DNA from 3 places in the Rhizobium etli CFN 42 genome. Region 3 is predicted to be linked to each of the others. Evidence: predicted binding sites of a transcription regulator. Region 3 holds the regulator's gene; each other region holds the start of a gene.

Region 1 (7,007 bases), 990 kb from region 3:
TTCGTCGAGACGCGGGCTCGGCCTGACGTAATGCAGCGGCGTCTCGGACAGCACCACAGGCGTCCTGACCCCTGGGATGAGCGTGCCTGCGGCATCCGCAAGGTCGATGCGCAGACCGCGGGCGCGCACCTGCGGATCGGCGAACATTTCCTCGATCGTATTGATCGCGCCGGCAGGGACTCCGCTCTCTTCGCAGGCCTTCAAAAGGTCCGCTTTCTGCCATTTCAGCGTCTCGGTCGAAACGAGCCGGCGCAGTTCGGCCCGATTGCCGACCCGGGCCTTGTTGGTGGTGAAACGTTCGTCGCCGGCGACGGTGTCAAGACCGAGGATGTCGCAGAGGCGAGCGAACTGGCCGTCATTGCCGACGGCAAGAATGAGGTAGCCGTCGGCCGCCGGCACGACCTCATAGGGCGAGATATTCGGATGGGCATTGCCGAGCCGGGTTGGTGCAGCGCCGGAGACGAGGTAGTTCATGTTCTGATTGGCGAGGACGGCCGATTGCACATCGAGCAGCGCCATGTCGACCAGCTGGCCTTCGCCTGTTTTCAAAGCATGGATCAGGGCCGCCTCGATGGCCGAGACGGCATAGATGCCGGTGAAGATATCGGCGATCGCCACGCCTGCCTTCATCGGCTGGCCGTCCGGCTCGCCGGTTATCGACATGAAGCCAGACATGCCCTGGACGATGTAATCGTAGCCGGCGAGGCTGGCATAGGGGCCGGTCTGGCCGAAGCCGGTGATCGAGCAATAGACGAGCTTCGGGTTCAGTTTGCGCAGGCTGTCGTAATCGAGCCCGTATTTGACGAGCCCGCCGAGCTTGAAGTTCTCGATCACCACGTCAGCAGTGGATACCAGGCGGCGGACCAGATCCTGGCCTTCCGGGCTTTTCAGATCGACGGCAATGGAGCGTTTGCCGCGATTGGCGGCGTGGTAATAGGCGGCCGAGAGGTTTTCGCCGTCGGCACCTTCGACGAAGGGCGGGCCCCATTGGCGCGTATCGTCGCCGCCGTCGGGATTTTCGACCTTGATGACATCGGCACCGAGATCGGCGAGCATCTGTCCCGCCCAGGGGCCGGCCAGCACGCGGGCGAGCTCGATCACCCGGATGCCGGCAAGAGGCGGTTTTTTCGTCAGGCTCTCGGTCATGGTCCTCCCGGGCAATCTACGGCGCCAGCGTCACCTCAGATGTATCGGATACGGGTTTGGAAGCAAAGCGGCGCTCGCGCCAAAGGATGTAGATCCCGGAGGCGATGATGATCATGATGCCGAGCCATTTGATCGCATCCGGAAAATCGCCGAAAACAAGCCAGGCGAAGATCGTCGCCGAGACGATTTCGAAATATTGCAGCGGCGCCAGCGTCGAAGCCGGTGCGGCGCGATAGGCGTAGACGCCGAAGATGCCCGCTATCGCGGCCATGGCACCGACGCCGGCGACATAGAACCAGGCGCTGCCTGCGGGCATGACGGGATCGAAGATATCGGAGCCGCTGCCATCACCGGCAAAAAGCAGGACGGCGCAGAAGATCAGGCCCCAGATGCCCATTTGAAACTGCATTGCCCAGGGATCTTCCTTGTGCGACAGGACGCGGGTCATCAGCACGAAAATGGCGATGCAGAGCGCGGTGAGGACGGGCAGGAGCGCGACGTAGCCGACTTCGTTGAAACTCGGCTGGATGATCAGCAACGCTCCGAAGAAGCCGACGCCGCAGGCGGTGTAGCGCCGCCAGCCGATCGTCTCCTTCAGAAAAATGCCGCCGAGGATCGTCACGATGATCGGCTCGACGAAGAAGATCGCGATCGCGTCGGCGACCACCATGTATTTCAGCGTGGTGACGAAGGAAATCATCGAGATAGTGATGATCAGGCCGCGGATGGCATGGAACAGGCTCTGGCGCCAGGAGAAATCGGCAAAGCTGCGCCGCCATAACACAATCGGCAGCATACAGAGCGCTTGCACGACGAAGCGGCCGGCGGTGACCTCGGCGGAGGGCACGGTGACGACGGCAAGCTTGGCGAAGATGTCGATGAGCGGCGAGAACATCACCGAAAGGAACATCAGCGCAAGCCCCATCGTCACGTCGGAGGGGGATGAAACGGACCGGGTGGAGGCGCTGCTCATGGTGGGATTCTCGTCATCCGGGGATTTGGGCCGTTCAGCGCTTGCCGACCGCGCCGTCACACCAGTCCGCGAAGGCGGCAATGGCCGCCTCTGCGCGGGTCTCATTCAGCGTTTCGTGCCGCATGTCCTGATATATCTCAGTGCTGATACGGGAGAAACCCTGGCGTTTCAAATGGTTTGACAGCCAGAGCACGGCTTTTCCACGCTCGGTCGCCGGATCTTGCGCGCCGCCGACCAGATGGATCGGCAGGTCGCGCCGCAGCCGGTCGAGATGGACCTTTTGCAGTGCGCGAAAGGTCAGTTCGAAGACATCGAGCCAGAGTGAAACCGAGGCGTCGAAGCCGCAAAGAGGGTCGGCGACATATCTGTCGACTTCGCCGGGCATATGCGACAGCCAGTCGAACTCCGTGCGGCGGTTGGAAATGGACCGGCCCCAGGCGGCGAAAGTGAGTTTCGGCAGGAGGCCGCTCGGCACGTCCGATCCTTTCAGCATGCGTTCGGCGAAAAGGATCGCCTGGGCGGCGCGGCCGGCAAGACCGACGGCGAAATTAGAATTCCAGACGGCGACTGCGTCGAAGTCGGCCGGAGCGGTGACGGCGGCGTTGAGCGCGATGAGACCGCCCATCGAATGGCCGAAGAGGATGACCTTCAGGTCGGGATGGCGCGAGGCCGCGTGAGCGCGCATGGCAACGATGTCGCCGATCACCCGTTCGACGCCATCGCGCTGCGCGAAGCGGCCGATCGGGGCGTCGGGCGCCGTCGTCTCACCATGGCCTCGGTGATCATGGGCATAGACGTGATAGCCGCGCGCCGCCATCGTCTCGGCAAAGCGGCGATACCGTTTCGAGTGCTCCGCCAGGCCATGCGATATCAACAGAATCCCGCAGGCGGGGCCGGTCGCCTCGGCGTGGTGATAGGCCAGCGATGCTCCGGCCACAAAGAGCCATTGCGTTTCGGAATACATTCGGATCCTCCCAGCCGCAGCAGAGCAGATCGCTACCGCATAATTTCTTAAAGCGAAATCGAATTGAGATCATGCTTCAACTCAAAGTGATAGACCGTCCTTGCGTGGCCTTAAAGGGTTTGATGCAATCAATAACAAAATACAGGATTGTTGCGATTCAGGGTTGCTGCTGTTTACGCTTTGTGCTTTTCTGTTCCTGCATTGTTCTTACATGGGGGTTGAAATGAGCAGCATGCAGTTGCGTACCTTGACGTTTGCCGTATCGATGGCCCTTGCTGGCGCCGCCATGGCCCAGGAGGCCGACGGACGCACCCGTTTCATTCTTGCGGCGAGCTGGCAGCCCGCCTTTTGCCAGACGAACCAGAAGAAGGCTGAATGCGCAAGCCAGACCGGGGAACGCCATGACGCCACGAATTTCTCGCTGCACGGCCTCTGGCCGATGCGCCAAGATTATTGCGGCGTGAGCGACGACCAGAAGGCTGCCGACAAGGACGGCAAATGGGATACATTGCCGGCGGTCGCGCTATCGGCCGAGACGCAGGCGTCGCTTGCAAAGGCGATGCCCGGCACGCAGTCCGGCCTCGAGCGGCACGAATGGACAAAGCATGGCACCTGCACGAAAATGAGCGCGGAAGACTATTTCGCCGTCGGCGTCCATCTCGTGGGTGCGCTGAACGCATCGGCTGTGCGCGACCTCTTCGCCGCCAATATCGGCAAGACGGTCAAGTCCGATGCGATCAAGGCGGCTTTCGACAAAAGCTTCGGACCGGGCGCGGGCGAGCGCGTCAAAATGAGCTGCCGGCGAGCCGGCAATGTCAGGGTGATCAGCGAGTTGACGATCGGCCTGTCTGCCGATGCGGGAGCGGCATCGGCAAAAAGCGCGGGCCTTGGCGATCTGATCCAGGGGGCGGGAAAAACCTCGTTCGGCTGTGACGAGGGCGTTGTCGATGCGGCGGGCTTCTGACCGGAATCCGGCGTAAACCGGGTTTCGGCGTTGCCCACAGGCGCTGTTTCGCCTACATAGCGGCACGAAACGAAGTTTCCCGCCCGGAGCAGCGCAGCATGGCACGTCAATTCATCTATCACATGTCCGGCCTCAACAAGGCCTATGGCAACAAGAAGATCCTGGAGAACATCCACCTTTCCTTCTACCCGGATGCCAAGATCGGCATCCTCGGACCGAACGGCGCCGGTAAATCCACTGTGCTGCGCATCATCGCCGGCCAGGACAAGGAGTATACCGGCGAAGCCTGGCTGGCCGAGGGGGCCACGGTCGGCTATCTCGAGCAGGAGCCGAAACTCGACCCCACCAAAACGGTTTTCGAGAACGTCATGGAAGGTGTTGCCGCGAAGACGGCGATCGTCGATCGTTACAACGAATTGATGATGAACTATTCCGACGAGACCGCGGAGGAGGGGGCGAAGCTCCAGGATATCATCGACAGCCAGAACCTCTGGGATCTGGAAAGCCAGGTCGAGATGGCGATGGAAGCCCTGCGCTGCCCGCCGCGCGATGCCGAGGTCACCAGCCTTTCCGGTGGTGAGCGCCGCCGCATCGCACTCTGCCGCCTGCTGCTCTCGCAGCCCGATCTGCTGCTGCTCGACGAGCCGACCAACCATCTGGATGCCGAAACCATCGCCTGGCTCGAAAAGCATCTGCGCGACTATCCCGGCGCCGTGATGATGATTACTCACGACCGCTACTTCCTGGACAACGTCACCGGCTGGATCCTCGAACTCGATCGCGGCCGCGGCATCCCTTACGAAGGCAACTACTCCGCCTATCTGCAGGCCAAGGCCAAGCGCATGTTGCAGGAAAACCGCGAAGAGGCATCACGCCAGAAGGCGATCAGCCGCGAGCAGGAATGGATTGCTTCCAGCCCGAAGGCTCGCCAGGCCAAGTCGAAGGCGCGTATCAAATCCTACGAGCAGTTGGTGGAGGCGGCCGAGAAGCAGCGTCCCGGCGACGCGCAGATCATCATCCCGGTGAGCGAACGGCTCGGCCAGGTAGTCATCGAGTTGGAAGGCATCACCAAAGGCTTCGAGGGCCGCACGCTGATCAACGACCTGTCGATCAAGCTGCCGCCGGGCGGCATCGTCGGCATCATCGGTCCGAACGGCGCCGGCAAGACGACCCTGTTCAAGATGATCACCGGCCAGGAAAAGCCGGATAGCGGCTCGATCCGCATCGGCGAGACCGTGCATCTCGGTTATGTCGACCAGAGCCGCGACGCGCTGGCCGCCGACAAGACGGTCTGGGAGGAAATCTCCGGCGGCGCCGAAATCATCAAGCTCGGCAAGTTCGACATGAACTCGCGTGCCTATTGCGGCGCCTTCAACTTTAAGGGCGGCGACCAGCAGCAGAAGGTCGGCAATCTCTCGGGTGGTCAGCGCAACCGTGTGCACCTCGCCAAGATGCTGAAGGCCGGTGGCAACGTTCTGCTGCTCGACGAACCGACCAACGACCTCGATACGGAAACGCTCGGCGCTCTCGAAAACGCGCTTGAGAATTTCGCCGGCTGCGCCATCATCATCAGCCACGACCGCATGTTCCTCGACCGTCTGGCCACGCATATCCTCGCTTTCGAAGGCGAGGGCCATGTCGAATGGTTCGAAGGCAATTTCGAGGATTACGAGCAGGACAAGATCCGCCGCCTCGGCCCGGATGCGCTCAACCCGGGCAGCCAGGCCCACAAGCGCCTGACACGCTGATCCCTGATTCATTTCTGCTTCCGAAAGCCCCGGTTCGACCGGGGCTTTTTCATGTCAGACCCTGTCGCAATTTGCGCAGGCAATTTCGCGAACAGTGCGAATTGTCGCTTGCCACCGCTTTTTAAATCACATAAAGATATCTTTATATGTTGATTGGGCCAATGATGAGCGAACCTTTGAAGCTGGGACTGGATGGGTTGGTGGACGTCTTGAAGGCGGCTGGCGAGCCGACGCGGCTGCGTCTCCTGGCGCTTCTCGACGCCGGCGACCTGACGGTCACCGATCTTACCGAAATTCTCGGTCAATCTCAGCCCCGCATCTCCCGCCACCTGAAGCTGCTTGGCGAGGCCGAGCTGATAGAGCGCTACCAGGAAGGCGCCTGGGCCTATTTCCGCCTCAAGCAGGACGGCAAGGCGGCAATGCTCGTGCGGGCCTTGCTGAAACATGTCTCCGAAAACGATGCGACTGTGCTTCGTGACGGCGAACGGCTGGCGGCGGTCAAACGCCAACGGGCCGAGCGGGCACAGGCCTATTTCAGCCGCAATGCGGCAGAATGGGACGAGCTTCGCCGCCTGCATGCGGCCGACGAGGAGGTCGACGCCGCCGTCATCCGACTGCTCGGCAACCAGCCGATCGATTCGCTGCTCGATCTCGGCACCGGCACCGGCCGCATCCTCGAACTCCTGGCCGGGCTCTACCGCCGCGCTGTCGGTGTCGATGCCAGCCGCGACATGCTGAGCGTGGCGCGCGCCAACCTCGACAAGTCCCGCATCACCAAGGCGACGGTGCGCCACGCCGATATCCTGAACCTTCCGTTCGAGGGGCAGGATTTCGACCTGGTGACGATTCATCAGGTGCTGCATTTCTTCGACCAGCCGGAGATTGCGATCGCGGAAGCGGCGCGCATGCTGCGGCCGGGCGGACGGCTCGTGGTCATCGACCTCGCGCCGCACACGCTCGAATATCTCCGCGACGAGCATGCGCATGTCCGTCTCGGCTTTTCGCACCAGGCAATGTCCGACTGGTTGCGCAAGGCCGGGCTCGACGTCGAGCAGGTCGTCGATCTTCATCCGGGTCAGCAGAGCGGGCAGGGGCTGACGGTCACCGTCTGGCTCGCGCGTGACCCGAGGCGCCCCATGGCTTCGCAGACGAGCGAAGGCGCCGAACCTACATTTGCCGGGAGAGTATGACATGGCTTTGAAAAACGAAGGA
Region 2 (7,007 bases), 930 kb from region 3:
AATATCGGGAAACCATGCCCGGTCCTCTTCCGTCGGCTTCGTGACGATCCTCTCGATGTCCTGCATCATCGCAAAACCAAGCGCATAGGGATTGAAGCCCGAGAACCGCCGATCGTCGTAATTTGGCTGGAAGACGACATTGGCGTGCGACTTCAGGAATTCGAGGAAATTCCCGTCGCTGATCTGCCCCCGCTCGTGAAGCCGGTTCATGATTTGATAATGGACGAAGGTGGCGGTTCCCTCATTCATCACCTTGGTCTGCCGCTGGGGATGGAAATATTGCGCGACATGGCGGACGATACGAAGGATCTCGCGCTGCCACGGCTGCAGTCGGGGCGCGGATTTCTCGAGAAAATAGAGGATGTTATCCTGCGGAAGGCCGAGCGCGGCGCGCCGCTTTTCCAAGCCTATGTCACCCGCCTTCTTTGCCTTGCCGACGGGAACTGTGCGCCACAGGTCGTTGAACATCTGCTCCTCGTGGGCGCGACGCTCCTGTTCCCGCTTCTCCTCCTGGCGAAGGTCGATCGTGGTCTTGCCGGCATATCGATGCACCCCATGCGACATCAGCGCATGCGCCGCATCGAGAGTTCTTTCGACGGCCGTCTCGCCGTAACGCTCTTCGCAGCGAGTGATATAACCCTTGGCGAAATCAAGATAATCGAGAATTCCCTCGGCATCGGTCCAAAGCTTGAAGAGATAGTTGTTCTTGAAGAAGTGATTGTGGCCGAAGGCCGCATGGGCGATGACGAGCGTCTGCATCGTCGCCGTGTTTTCCTCCATCAGATAGGAAATGCAGGGAGAGCTGTTGATGACGATCTCGTAGGCAAGGTCGCGCATCCCGCGGCGGTAGAAGGTTTCATGATGCGCAAAGTGTTTTCCAAAGGACCAATGGCGGTAAAAGAGCGGCATGCCGGTCGAGGAATAGGCATCCAACATCTGCTCCGAGGTGATGACTTCGATCTGATTCGGATAGACATCGAGGCCGAGTCCACCGAGCGCGATCTCCTCGCACGCATCGTGGATGCGCTGCAGCGTTGCAAAGTCCCAGTCGGCCCCCTCGAACAGGAGCCGCTCTCTTGGCCTCACCGTCATGGTCATGGCGTCACCTTCGACTGTGCGTCACGTTTCTGGAAGAGATCGTGGAAAACAGGGAATATTTCGCTTCGCCGGCAGACCTTGCGCATCGAAAGCGGCAGCGGTTCGGAACGGATCCCGTCATAGAGCATCCAGAGGGGCGACCGCGATACTGAAGAATCACCCCCTTCCTCGCCGACCTCGATATAGGCAAAATACTGGCACAGCGGCAAAATCTCGCGCAGCAGCTGCCCGGTCAGATTTCCGTCCGAATGGGCGTTGTCACCGTCCGAGGCCTGGGCGCCATAGATATTCCACTCCGCCGGGTCGAAACGCGCCGCAATGATCGCCCGCATGGCGGCAAGCGCACTCGACACCAGCGTGCCGCCCGTCGCCGGACCGTAGAAGAAGGTTTCCTCATCGACCTCCTCTGCCCTGTCGGTATGGCGGATGAAGACGATTTCCACTTTCTTGTAGCGTTTCGACAGGAAAAGGTAGAGCAGCAGGTAGAACCGCTTCGCAAGGTCCTTCATGTGCTCCGACATGGAGCCCGAGACGTCCATCAGGCAGAACATCACCGCTTTGGCGACAGGCTTCGGCTCGTTTTCGAAGCGGCGATAGCGCACGTCAAGCGGATCGATATAGGGAATGCGCCGGCTTTTTTCCGTCAGGGATTTGAGTTTTGCCTCAAGCGCCAGACGATTTACCTCGTCCTCGCATTCCTCGATCTGCCGCTTCAGGGCTTCGATTTCTTCGCGGCGTGGGCGGCCGAGCGCAACGCGGCGCATCATTGCCAGCTTCGTTGTGCGGCCGACGGCAATATTGGAGGGCGACCCTGATACGGAATAGCCGGCCCGGAACGGAGTTTCCTCCTCGGTTTCGGCTAGACGCCGCTTGGCGAGGTCTGGCAATTCGAGGTCGTCAAGGAACACATCGAGGAATTCCTCCCGCGTCAGTACGAAGCGGAAGCCGTCCTCACCGTCGCCTTCGCCTGCATCTTTTGGTTTTCCACCCTTCCCGCCCGGCGGCCGCGGAATGATGTCTCCTTCGACGAAGGCCCGGTTCCCGGGCAGGATGTGATCGGCGATGCCGCCTTCACCCCGTCGAAAACTCGGTTCGGCCATCCCATCGATCGGCAGGCTGATCTCCCCGCCGTCGAGCACATCTCGAATGTTTCGATTTTGCAGAGAGCGTTTGACCGCCTGCTGCACGGCTCCTTTCATGCGTCGAAGGAACCGCTGACGATTTTCCAGACTTTTACCGCGCGGATTTAGCCGCCGGTCGACAATGTGCATAATGGCTCCGCATTAACTTGCCTGTTTGACGCGCATGTACCATTCGACAAGGCGCCGAACCTGCCGCTCGGTGTAACCTCGCGCGGCCATGCGCGAGACGAATTCACTGTGCTTCTTCTCGGTTTCCGAATCCTTCTTCGATCCGAACGAAATGACCGGCAAAAGATCCTCAACCTGCGAGAACATACGTTTCTCGATGACTTCCCGGATTTTCTCGTAGCTCGTCCATGACGGATTTTTTCCGCCGTTTGCGGCACGCGATCTCAACGAGAACTTGACGATCTCGTTGCGAAAATCCTTTGGATTGGCGATTCCCGCCGGCTTTTCGATTTTCGTCAACTCCTGATTGAGGAGTTCGCGGTCGAGAAGCTGACCAGTATCGGGATCCTTGAAGTCCACATCTTCGATCCAGGCATCGGCATAGTCTACATAGCGATCGAACAGATTCTGTCCGTAGTCCGCATAGGATTCAAGATAGGCCTTCTGAATTTCATTGCCAATGAACTCTGCGTAGCGTGGCGCAAGATCGGCCTTGATGAATTCCAGATAACGCTTCTCCACATCGTCGGGAAATTGCTCGCGACGGATCGCCTGTTCCAGAACATACATCAGATGGACGGGATCGGCGCCGATATCGGTGGTGTCGTGATTGAAGGTGGAGGCGAGCACTTTGAAGGCGAAGCGCGTCGATATCCCATCCATGCCTTCGTCGATCCCGGCTGCATCCCGGTATTCCTGAACGCTGCGGGCGCGCGGATCGCTTTCCTTCAGGCTTTCGCCGTCATAGGTGCGCATCTTCGAGAAGAAGGTCGAGTTCTCATGCTTGCGCAGGCGCGAAAGGACGGAAAAACGCGCCAGCATTTCAAGCGTTGCCGGTGCGCATGGTGCGTCCACGAGTTCCGATCCCTCGATCAGCTTTTCGTAGATCCTCTGTTCCTCCGTCACCCGAAGGCAATAGGGCACCTTGATCACGCAGATACGGTCGATGAAGGCCTCGTTGTTTTTGTTGGCCTTAAAGGTCTGCCACTCCGCCTCGTTCGAATGCGCAAGGACGATGCCGGAGAAAGGTATGGCGCCGATATTTTCGGAACCGATATAGTTGCCCTCCTGCGTTGCCGTCAGCAACGGATGCAGCATCTTGATCGGCGCCTTGAACATCTCGACGAATTCGAGAATGCCCTGGTTGGCGCGATTGAGCCCGCCGGAATAGCTGTAGGCATCGGGATCGTTCTGGGAGTAGGTTTCCAGCTTGCGGATGTCGACCTTGCCGACCAGCGAGGAGATGTCCTGATTATTCTCATCGCCAGGCTCGGTCTTGGCAATTGCGATCTGGCGCAATCGCGAAGGTTGTATTCTGACGACGCGGAATCGGGAGATATCGCCTCCAAAATCGTCGAGTCGCTTCAAGCACCACGGGCTCATCAATCCGTGCAGACGCCGCAACGGAATTCCGTACTGCTCCTGCAGCAGCGAGCCCATCGTCTCCGGATCGAAGAGGTTGAGCGGGCTTTCGAACACGGGGCTGATCTCGTCACCCGCCTTCAGAACGTAGATCGGATGAACCTCCATCAACTGCTTCAGCCGCTCCGCCAGCGACGACTTTCCGCCGCCTACCGGACCGAGCAGATAAAGAATCTGCTTGCGCTCCTCGAGCCCCTGCGCCGCATGCCGAAAGAACGAGACGATGCGTTCGATTGTCTCTTCCATGCCGTGAAAGCCCGCAAAGGCGGGATAAACCCGGATGGTCCTGTTCATGAAGATTCTGCCCAGGCGCGCGTCCTTGGCGGTGTCCACCATCTGCGGTTCGCCTATCGCAGCGAGCAGACGCTCGGTCGCGTTGGCATAGGCGATCGGCTCGGTTTTGCAGAGATCGAGATATTCCGAAACCGACATGTCGGTTTCGCGGCGCGCTTCATAACTGCGTGTGAACGCATCGAATACGGATTCACTCAGCATGGGACCTCCATTAAGGTTATGCCGTAGGCTCTAAGCCGTATAACCATCGAGATGGCCACGGCGTTCCTAAGAATCAATAGTTTCGTAGGTATATTCGACGCTGACCGGCCGTTTGTGGCAATGCACAAAATTGTGCATGCACCGGTATTTTTTTTACTCTGCGAAACTGTTTCTCATTGTAGTTGAGAGAAGGGGCATTGCGATATCAGCACATTTAGCGACGTGACATGAATGTCAAAAAGGTGTGCAATGGCGCCCGTGATTCGAGCCGTGGAAATCGGCGATTGGCCGCCGGTGAGAGCAAGCCGGCCTCAGAGCGGGGCAGCCATCGCGGTCCCGCAGGATGGAACCGGGCGAACGTCACCATCCGCCCGGTATAATTCGATCATACGCTTCCGGCGCTTTTACCGGTTGAACGCCTTCTCCAGCGCAGCCACATCGATCTTGACCATGCCGAGCATGACTTCGGTGACGCGCCTTGCCCGCTCGCGATCTTCGTCGGCGATCATCTCGGATAGAGCGCGTGGCACGATCTGCCAGGAAAGCCCCCAGCGGTCCTTCAGCCAGCCGCAGGCCTCCGGCGTGCCGCCATTGGCGAGGAAAGCATCCCATATCCGGTCGATCTCCGCCTGACTTTCCAGAAGGATCGCGATCGAAAAGGAATGATTGAAGTTGTCAAGCGGACCGGCCTTCATCGCCAGGAAGGCCTGGTCGCCAAGCGTGAACTCAATCAACTCGACGCTGCCGGGAGGGCCGCTCGGCGTTTCCGCCGGAAGTATGGTGGTGCGGCCGATCCTGGAATCGGGAATGATCGACACGTAGAATTCGACGGCTTCGCGCGCCTGCTCCGCGAACCAGAGATTTGAAATGACCCTCGGCATGGACAGCCTCCTTCTTGACGAGTATCCGGACTTCTGTCCGATGCTTCGAGGACGTCTGGGCGGCGTCCGTTCCGACAGGCTGTAATCGGATTTTTTTTGGCGCACCCGCACGACGATCGCAGCCGCACCCGCGATGGCCTCGCCGCCCGGCACCCCTGCAATAGCGGTGATTCGGGAATGAAAGCAGAACATCTTTTCTGGTCTTTCCTTCCCGAATCACTACATTACGCGCCATGAGCAATAGTTTCGACGATATTCCCTTCTTCGACGAAGAGCCGGGCGAAGTGGCGCGCAAGCCGCAGCCGCCCGTCGCAGCAGCCGGAAGACCCGGCGCTGGCGGCGGCATCGCCGCCCGCGCCATGGCGGCGCGCGACGGCGGCAAGCGGCCGGATTATCTCGCGGGGCTCAATCCCGAGCAGACCGAAGCAGTCGAAACACTTGAAGGTCCTGTCCTCGTGCTCGCAGGCGCCGGCACCGGAAAGACACGCGTACTGACGACACGCATCGCCCATATCCTCAATACCGGCCGCGCCTTTCCTTCGCAGATCCTCGCCGTCACCTTTACCAACAAGGCCGCGCGCGAGATGAAGGAGCGCATCGCCCTGCTCGTCGGCGGCGCCGTCGAAGGCATGCCCTGGCTCGGCACCTTCCATTCGATCGGCGTCAAACTGCTGCGCCGCCATGCCGAGCTCGTCGGCCTCAGTTCCGATTTCACCATCCTCGACACCGATGACGTCGTCCGCCTGATCAAGCAGCTGATCCAGGCCGAAGGCCTCGACGACAAACGCTGGCCGGCCAAGCAGTTCGCCGGGATGATCGACACCTGGAAAAACAAGGGCCTCGGCCCGGCGGATATTCCCGAAGGCGACGCCCGAGCCTTTGCCAATGGCCGCGGCCGCGATCTCTATTTCGCCTATCAGGCGCGCCTGTCGACGCTCAATGCCTGTGATTTCGGCGACCTGCTGATGCATCCGATCGCGATCTTCCGCAAGAATCCGGATCTCCTGAAGGAATATCACGGCCGCTTCCGTTATATCCTCGTCGACGAATATCAGGATACCAACACGGCCCAATATATGTGGCTGAGGCTGCTGGCCCAGCGCAGCAAGGGCGAGCCGCAGAATGTCTGCTGCGTCGGCGACGACGACCAGTCGATCTATGGCTGGCGCGGTGCCGAGGTCGACAATATTCTTCGCTTCGAGAAGGATTTCCCTGGCGCCAAGGTGATCAAGCTCGAGCGCAATTACCGCTCGACCGAACATATCCTCGGCGCCGCCGCTCATCTGATCGCCCATAACGAAGGCCGCTTGGGCAAAACGTTGTTCACCGATCGCACCGACCCGGATGACGTCAAGGTGCAGGTTCACGCCTCCTGGGATTCGGAGGAGGAAGCCCGCGCCATCGGCGAGGAAATCGAGCAACTCCAGCGGGGCAAGCATCTGCTGAACGACATGGCGATCCTCGTACGCGCCTCCTTCCAGATGCGCGAATTCGAAGATCGCTTCGTCACCCTTGGCCTCAACTACCGCGTCATCGGCGGCCCGCGCTTCTACGAGCGCCTCGAAATCCGCGATGCCATGGCCTATTTCCGGCTCATCGCACAACCGGCGGACGACCTCGCCTTCGAACGCATCATCAACACGCCGAAGCGCGGCCTCGGCGATACCACGGTGCGTGCGCTGCATGACTATGCCCGCGCCCGCGACATCCCCATGCTGGCGGCGGCCGCCGACATCATCGAAACGGACGAGCTGAAGCCGAAGGCGCGCAAAGCCCTCTTCGACGTGATTCAATCTTTCCG
Region 3 (7,007 bases):
CGCTTGGAAACCGGGATGTAGTCGCGCTTGGGTTCGCCGACATAGAGCTGGCGCGGACGGCCGATGCGCTGTTCCGGATCCTCGATCATCTCGTTCCACTGGGCGATCCAGCCGACGGTGCGGGCAAGCGCGAAGAGCACGGTGAACATGGTCGTGGGGAAGCCCAGCGCCTTCAGCGTGATACCGGAATAGAAGTCGATATTCGGATAGAGCTTCTTCTCGATGAAATATTCGTCGGTGAGCGCGATGCGCTCCAGCTCCATCGCCACTTCCAGCAGCGGATCGTCCTTGATGCCGAGTTCGCCGAGCACTTCATGCGTCGTCTTCTGCATGATCTTGGCGCGCGGATCGTAGTTCTTATAGACGCGGTGACCGAAGCCCATCAGGCGGAACGGATCGTTCTTGTCCTTGGCGCGGGCGATATATTCCGGAATGTGGTCGACCGTGCCGATCTCGTTCAGCATGTTGAGCGCTGCTTCGTTGGCGCCGCCATGGGCGGGGCCCCAGAGGCAGGCGATGCCGGCGGCGATGCAGGCGAACGGATTGGCGCCCGACGAACCGGCGAGGCGCACGGTCGAGGTCGAAGCGTTCTGCTCGTGATCGGCATGCAGGATGAAGATGCGGTCCATGGCGCGGGCAAGCACCGGATTGACTACATATTCCTCGCAGGGGACGGCAAAGCACATGCGCAGGAAGTTCGAGGCGTAGTCGAGGTCGTTCTTCGGGTAAACGAAGGGCTGGCCGATATGATACTTGTAGGCCATGGCGGCCAGCGTCGGCATCTTGGCGATCATGCGCAGGCTGGCGACCATGCGCTGGTGCGGATCGGTGATGTCTGTGGAGTCGTGATAAAAGGCCGACAGCGCGCCGACACAGCCACACATGACAGCCATCGGATGCGCATCGCGGCGGAAGCCGGTGAAGAAGCGGCTCATCTGCTCGTGCACCATGGTGTGATGCGTGACGCGATAGTCGAAGTCCTTCTTCTGCGCGGCCGTCGGCAGTTCGCCGTAAAGCAGGAGGTAGCAGACCTCAAGGAAATCGCCATGTTCGGCGAGCTGCTCGATCGGATAACCGCGGTGCAGCAGCACACCTTCGTCGCCGTCGATATAGGTGATTTTCGATTCACAGGATGCGGTCGAAGTGAAGCCCGGATCGTAGGTGAAGGAGGCGGTGTTCTTGTAGAGAGCACCGATATCGATGACGCTCGGGCCGATCGTGCCGCTTTTGACGGCGAGGTCGACCGATTTGTCACCGATTTTTATTGTTGCGCTTTGATCCGTCATGCTGATCCTCCGAAATGTCGGTGGCGCCACAAAAGCGCCATAGGGGTTAAGCGTCCTTTGCGATAGCTATATGATCGCGAGGCTAATGCCAAGTTACCGTGACGCCATTTTGTGCATTGCGGCATCACCTTTTAGGCACTGCAGCGATGAGCCGCACGCATAGCGGAAGCCGATGATTCGACTGGTCTTTTGCCGCTCGCGATTTTCCCTCATATTTCAAGCGATTATTCTTGCCGGATTTACTCGAAGGTTGCATTCTGGGGCATGGCGGGGTGATCTTGGGCGGCGCATGCAGGAAACAACGACAGCCGAATTGCGGCCGCAAGCGGGCGTCGGCCTTGCCGATCCCGCGCCTTCTCTTGCGCCTGCAGCGGGGAAGCGGCTGGTAACGACGCAGTCCTCGGTCCATTTGCGACACCGGCTAACGTCCGCCATCTTACAAGTATCGCGTGCCGGCGCCCGAATGCTGAGCGAGGAGGTGGACTATGGCCGCCTGCTCTTGTTCTCGCCGGTTCTCCTCGGCGCCGGCTCGGCCCTTTGGTTTCTGGCGGCGACCGATATCCCGGTCGGCCCATTGCTGCTCGGCCTGTCGGCGTTGACGGTTGCGGTCCTCGTCGCCTGCAGCGGCCGGCCGGTTTTGCAGATAACGCTTCTGGCGCTTGCGCTTGTAGTAAGCGGCATGCTCTGCTCGCAGTTCGAGAGTTGGCGGGCGTCGACTGTCATACTCGATTCATCGGTGACGACGACGGTGACCGGCCGCGTCGAGCGGCGTGAAGGCGACGACCGCGGGCGGTGGCGCTATATTCTTGCCGTCGCCGGCACTGCGGAGCCGGAGGTTAAGCGGCCGCCGAGGCGTATAACCGTGATCGCCCGCGGCGCCGATGCGCCTTTCGAGATCGGTGACATCATCACCGGCAGGGCACGGCTGACACCGCCGGCGGGCCCGGCGCTGCCCGCGCTTAACGATTTTTCCTTCGGTGCCTATTTCGATGGCATTGGTGCGAACGGCTTCTTCTACGGCGCGCCGACGAAGCTCGATCCGCAGGTGGAGCCGCCGGGGGCGAGATGGACTTCCGATGCTCTGCTCGAACGGCTCTATCGGCTACGCAGCGGCATCGGCGATCGCATACGCTCGATCCTGCCCGGCGACACGGGCGCTTTTGCCGCCGCTCTCGTGACGGACGAGCGGCGCGCCATTTCAAATGAGACGACAGAGGCGCTGCGTCAGTCGGGCCTTGCCCACATCATCGCTATATCAGGTCTCAACATGGCACTGTCGGCCGGCATCTTCTTCGTCGGCTTCCGGATGCTGCTCAGCCTCTTTCCCGGCGTCGCCCAGGCACATCCGACCAAGAAGTTCGCCGCCGCCGGCGCGCTCATCGCCGTCTCGGCCTATTTCCTAATCTCGGGTTTCGCCGTCTCGGCAGAACGCGCCTTCATCATGATGGCCATCATGCTGGTTGCCGTCTTCTTCGACCGGCCGTCGATCAGTCTGCGCAATGTCGCTCTTTCCGCCCTTGTTATCATCGCAATTTCGCCCTCCGAAGTCCTGGGCCCGAGCTTTCAAATGTCCTTTGCCGCGACCTTGGCACTGGTATCGGTTTATCAGCTGTGGAAGGACCGGCCCGTTCGCCAAAACGCCTTGCTGAAAATGCCGGCCCTGCGCCCAGTTGTTGCCGTCGTGCGTTTCTTCGGCGGCGTTTTCCTGACCTCGCTCATCGGGGGCTTTTCGACGGCGCTGTTTTCGATCGAGCATTTTCATCGGCTGACGGCCTATGGGCTCCCCGCAAACCTCGCAACCATGCCGATCATCTCCTTCATAGTCATGCCGGCCGGGCTGTTAGCGATGCTGCTCATGCCTTTCGGCCTGGATACCTTACCCTGGAAGGTGGTCGGATTCGGCCTCGATCTGGTGATCGCGGTGGCAAAGACGATATCCGGCTGGGGCGGGAATATCGACATCGGTCGTTTGCCCGGCTGGTACTTCTCGGTGGCCGTGGCAGGTTTCCTGCTGATGAGCCTACTGCGGACGCGCCTGCGCCACGTGGGGACCGCCCTTATCGCCGTCTCGACGGTTACCGTCTTGGTTCTACCGGCATCCCGGCCACCCCATCTGGTGATTTCGGAAGATGGCGCTCTCGTCGCAGTCGTCGCCACGGCCGCGCTCGCCTCCAACCGTGAAAGGCCATCGGACTTCATCTTCAGCCAGTGGCAGAGAGCGCTGGTTCTGCCGACGCACCATCCGCCGAAAATGTTGGATGGTCCTGCAGTCCCGGAGGAAAAAGACAGGCGCCTCAGGCTTTCCCGCGAGCAGCAGAACGAAGCGAGGATCGCCATCCGGACGGCCGCAGCGGAGGGTGAGGCGGAGCGTTTTTCCTGCGTAAAGAAAGCCTGGTGCACAGCGAGGCTTGCAAATGGTCACGTCGTCACCGTCATCGAGAATGCCGCCTATCTCGGCCCGGCCTGCGATGCCGGCGATATCGTCGTGACGTCGGTGCGCCTGCGCTTCGCCAGCTGCCGCTCGGGTGCGGCGCTGTTTACCGGCGAGACGCTGCGCAGGACCGGTTCGCTCGAATTGCGTTTCGCCGACAGTGGCCTGGAGGTCACCACCGCCTTCGATGCTTTGTCGCGACCATGGAAGCGCCATCGCGCCTATGATTGGCGCAACGACCGTTTCATCGATTCCGGCCCGTCCAGCGTCAGTGATAGCGGCGGATGAGGCCGACGAGCTTACCCTGCACCTTGACGCGGTCGGGCCCGAAAATGCGGGTCTCGTAGGCCGGATTGGCGGCCTCGAGCGCGATCGAGGCACCCTTGCGGCGGAAACGCTTCAGCGTTGCTTCCTCGTCATCGACGAGGGCAACGACGATATCGCCGGGACTGGCGGTGCTGCCGTTGCGGATGATCACGGTGTCGCCGTCGAAGATGCCTGCGTCGATCATCGAATCGCCCTTGACCTCCAGCGCATAGTGCTCACCGGAGCCAAGCATATCTGCGGGAACGACGATGTCGTGCGTGTTGTTCTGGATCGCCGAGATCGGAACGCCGGCGGCGATACGTCCCATGACCGGCACGGAGATGGAGTTGCCATTGTCGGCGACCGGCTTTGGCGCAGCGGGGGCGGCGACCGGCTGGGGCTTGCCAAGGCTGCCCTCGATGACGCTCGGCGAAAAACCGCGACGCGGTTGAAGGCTGGGATTATAGGCCTCCGGAAGCTTGATCACCTCGAGCGCCCGGGCGCGGTTCGGTAGGCGGCGAATGAAGCCGCGTTCCTCCAGCGCCGTGATCAGCCGGTGGATTCCGGATTTCGAGGCTAGATCCAGGGCGTCCTTCATTTCGTCGAAAGAAGGAGGAACGCCGGATTCTTTCATGCGCTCATGGATGAAAAGGAGAAGCTCCTGTTGTTTGCGCGTGAGCATCGACGTCAGACCCCGTGATTGAAACAAATCCAGAACAGACACTATCTGTTCCATATGTGTTCCGCAAGTAGCTAAATTTCCGTAAAACTTCGCGCCAACTCGTCGAGATTCTTATTTTCATTGGCCGGATTGGCACACACGTCTTGCATTGAGGGGAGTGCTGTCGCACATCTCTTGGCGTGTCAGGAGGGATATCATGATCGCACATTCCGCTAAGCCGCATCCGCTGGATCACGTGGTACTTCCGGTCGTCGATATCGAGCTGGCGCGCGAAAGGCTCGGCAAACTCGGCTTCACCGTCGCCGCCGATGCGCGTCATCCCTTCGGAACGGAGAATGCCTGCGTCTTCTTCGCAGACAAGACGTATATCGAGCCGCTTGGTGTGGCGAGCGTCGAGGAGAGCGAGGCAGCGGCCCGCCAGGGCAACGTCTTCATCGCCCGCAATCGCGCCTTCCGCTTCCGCTGCGGCGAGGAGGGACTTTCGGCGCTGGCCTTTCTCACCGAGGATGCCGGCCTGGATCATCGGCGATTCGTCGGCAACGGAGCGAGTGCCGGCGAGATGTTGCAGTTCAGCCGGCCGCTGCGGATGCCCGACGGTTCGGAAAGCGTCGGCAGCTTCAAACTGGCCTTTTCAGGCGATCTGCGCGCTCCCGACTTCTTTCTCTTTACCTGTCAGCGCATCAATGCCTTCCCCGCCGATCGCGGCACGCTGGAGACACATGCCAATGGCGTGACCGGCATTGCCGAAATCGCGGTTTGTACGCCGGACCCGGCGGCATTTGCCGCCTTCGTTGGTCTTGCGGTCGGGCAAACGGCGGTGGAGAAAACCGGTTTCGGCATCAAGATCGCCGCCTCGAATGCCAAGATCAGCCTGATGACACCGGAAGGGCTGGAGGCTTATTTCGAGCTTGTCGTTTCCGCCGCCGATCGTGGCCTGCGCGGTCAGGCAATCCTTTTCAGCGTCGCCGATCTTGCCGTGACAGAAGCGCATTTGGCTGCTAACGGGGTGACATACACACGCAAGAACAACCGCATTCTGGTGAAGCCCACGCCCGGGCAGGGCGTGCTTTTTGCCTTCGAGGAACCACGATGAGCACTGATACCAATTCCGAGGTCAAGATTGGCGAAGGCGAAGGCCAGGTCACCTTTTCCAATGCAGGCCGCCTGTCGTTGATCGCCGGCCCCTGCCAGATGGAGAGCCGCGATCACGCCTTCATGGTCGCCGGCACACTGAAGGAGCTCTGCGCAAAGCTCGGCGTCGGCCTCGTTTATAAGAGTTCATTCGACAAGGCGAACCGCACCTCGCTCTCGGCCGAGCGCGGCATCGGGCTTGAAAAGGGCATGGAGGTCTTCGCCGACCTGAAGAAGGAATTCGGCTTTCCCGTCCTGACCGACGTCCACACCGCCGAGCAATGCGCCGAGGTGGCGGAGGTGATCGACGTTCTGCAGATCCCCGCCTTCCTCTGCCGCCAGACCGATCTTCTGATCGCCGCCGCCCGCACCGGCCGCGTCGTCAACGTCAAGAAAGGCCAGTTCCTCGCCCCCTGGGATATGAAGAACGTCCTGAAGAAGCTTAATGCCAGCGGCAATCCGAACGTGCTGCTGTGCGAGCGCGGCGCCTCCTTCGGCTACAATACGCTGGTTTCCGACATGCGCTCGCTGCCGATCATGACGGCGATGGGCGCGCCCGTCATTTTCGATGCGACCCACTCCGTCGCCCAGCCAGGCGGGCAGGGCGAATCCTCGGGCGGTCAGCGCGAATTCGTCGAGACGCTGGCACGCGCAGCAGTGGCGACTGGTATTGCCGGCGTCTTCCTCGAAACACACCAGGACCCTGACAACGCACCGTCCGACGGCCCGAACATGGTCTATCTCAAGGACATGCCGCGGCTGCTTGAGAAATTGCTTGCGTTTGATGCGGTCGCCAAGGCCTGACCTTCAACAGGATGACATGATCGTGGTCTAGGCCACTTGGGAACGCCGATTCGAAGGCTGATAATTGCGGCATTGTAATTTACACGCCTTCGATTATGACAGGCTTCGAACGTTTGATCACCCACCGAGCAGGAAGAATCCATGACTGCAATCACCGATATCATCGCCCGCGAGATCCTCGATAGCCGTGGCAACCCCACCGTCGAAGTCGACGTCTATCTCGAAGACGGCAGCATGGGCCGCGCGGCCGTTCCCTCGGGCGCGTCGACGGGCGCGCATGAGGCGGTCGAGCTCCGCGACGGCGGCAAGCGCTATCTCGGCAAGGGCGTCGAAAAGGCCGTCGAGGCCGCCAACACCGAGATCTTTG

What was found. Region 3 encodes LexA, which represses DNA repair genes until DNA is damaged. Its sites were predicted from a motif close to TGTTCNNNNTGTGTTCNG; they were not measured.
Region 1: a site for LexA is predicted at 3,275-3,292, ahead of RHE_RS14695 (ribonuclease T2 family protein). Genes of this name have one in related genera too.
Region 2: a site for LexA is predicted at 5,380-5,397, ahead of RHE_RS14420 (ATP-dependent helicase). Genes of this name have one in related genera too.

What each region holds. Positions count from the first base shown of each region.
Region 1 is NC_007761.1:3,001,394-3,008,400, reverse strand. Features, by position in the region: gene RHE_RS14710 (CaiB/BaiF CoA transferase family protein) at 1-1,146, opposite strand, end outside; gene RHE_RS14705 (DMT family transporter) at 1,163-2,119, opposite strand; gene RHE_RS14700 (alpha/beta fold hydrolase) at 2,154-3,083, opposite strand; gene RHE_RS14695 (ribonuclease T2 family protein) at 3,307-4,047, shown strand; gene ettA (energy-dependent translational throttle protein EttA) at 4,146-5,795, shown strand; gene RHE_RS14685 (ArsR/SmtB family transcription factor) at 5,960-6,985, shown strand; gene metF (methylenetetrahydrofolate reductase [NAD(P)H]) at 6,987-7,007, shown strand, end outside.
Region 2 is NC_007761.1:2,934,646-2,941,652, forward strand. Features, by position in the region: gene RHE_RS14400 (SpoVR family protein) at 1-1,098, opposite strand, end outside; gene RHE_RS14405 (YeaH/YhbH family protein) at 1,095-2,369, opposite strand; gene RHE_RS14410 (PrkA family serine protein kinase) at 2,382-4,325, opposite strand; gene RHE_RS14415 (VOC family protein) at 4,730-5,206, opposite strand; gene RHE_RS14420 (ATP-dependent helicase) at 5,440-7,007, shown strand, end outside.
Region 3 is NC_007761.1:2,008,001-2,015,007, forward strand. Features, by position in the region: gene gltA (citrate synthase) at 1-1,286, opposite strand, end outside; gene RHE_RS09840 (ComEC/Rec2 family competence protein) at 1,576-4,005, shown strand; gene lexA (transcriptional repressor LexA) at 3,986-4,705, opposite strand; gene RHE_RS09850 (VOC family protein) at 4,902-5,798, shown strand; gene kdsA (3-deoxy-8-phosphooctulonate synthase) at 5,795-6,640, shown strand; gene eno (phosphopyruvate hydratase) at 6,782-7,007, shown strand, end outside.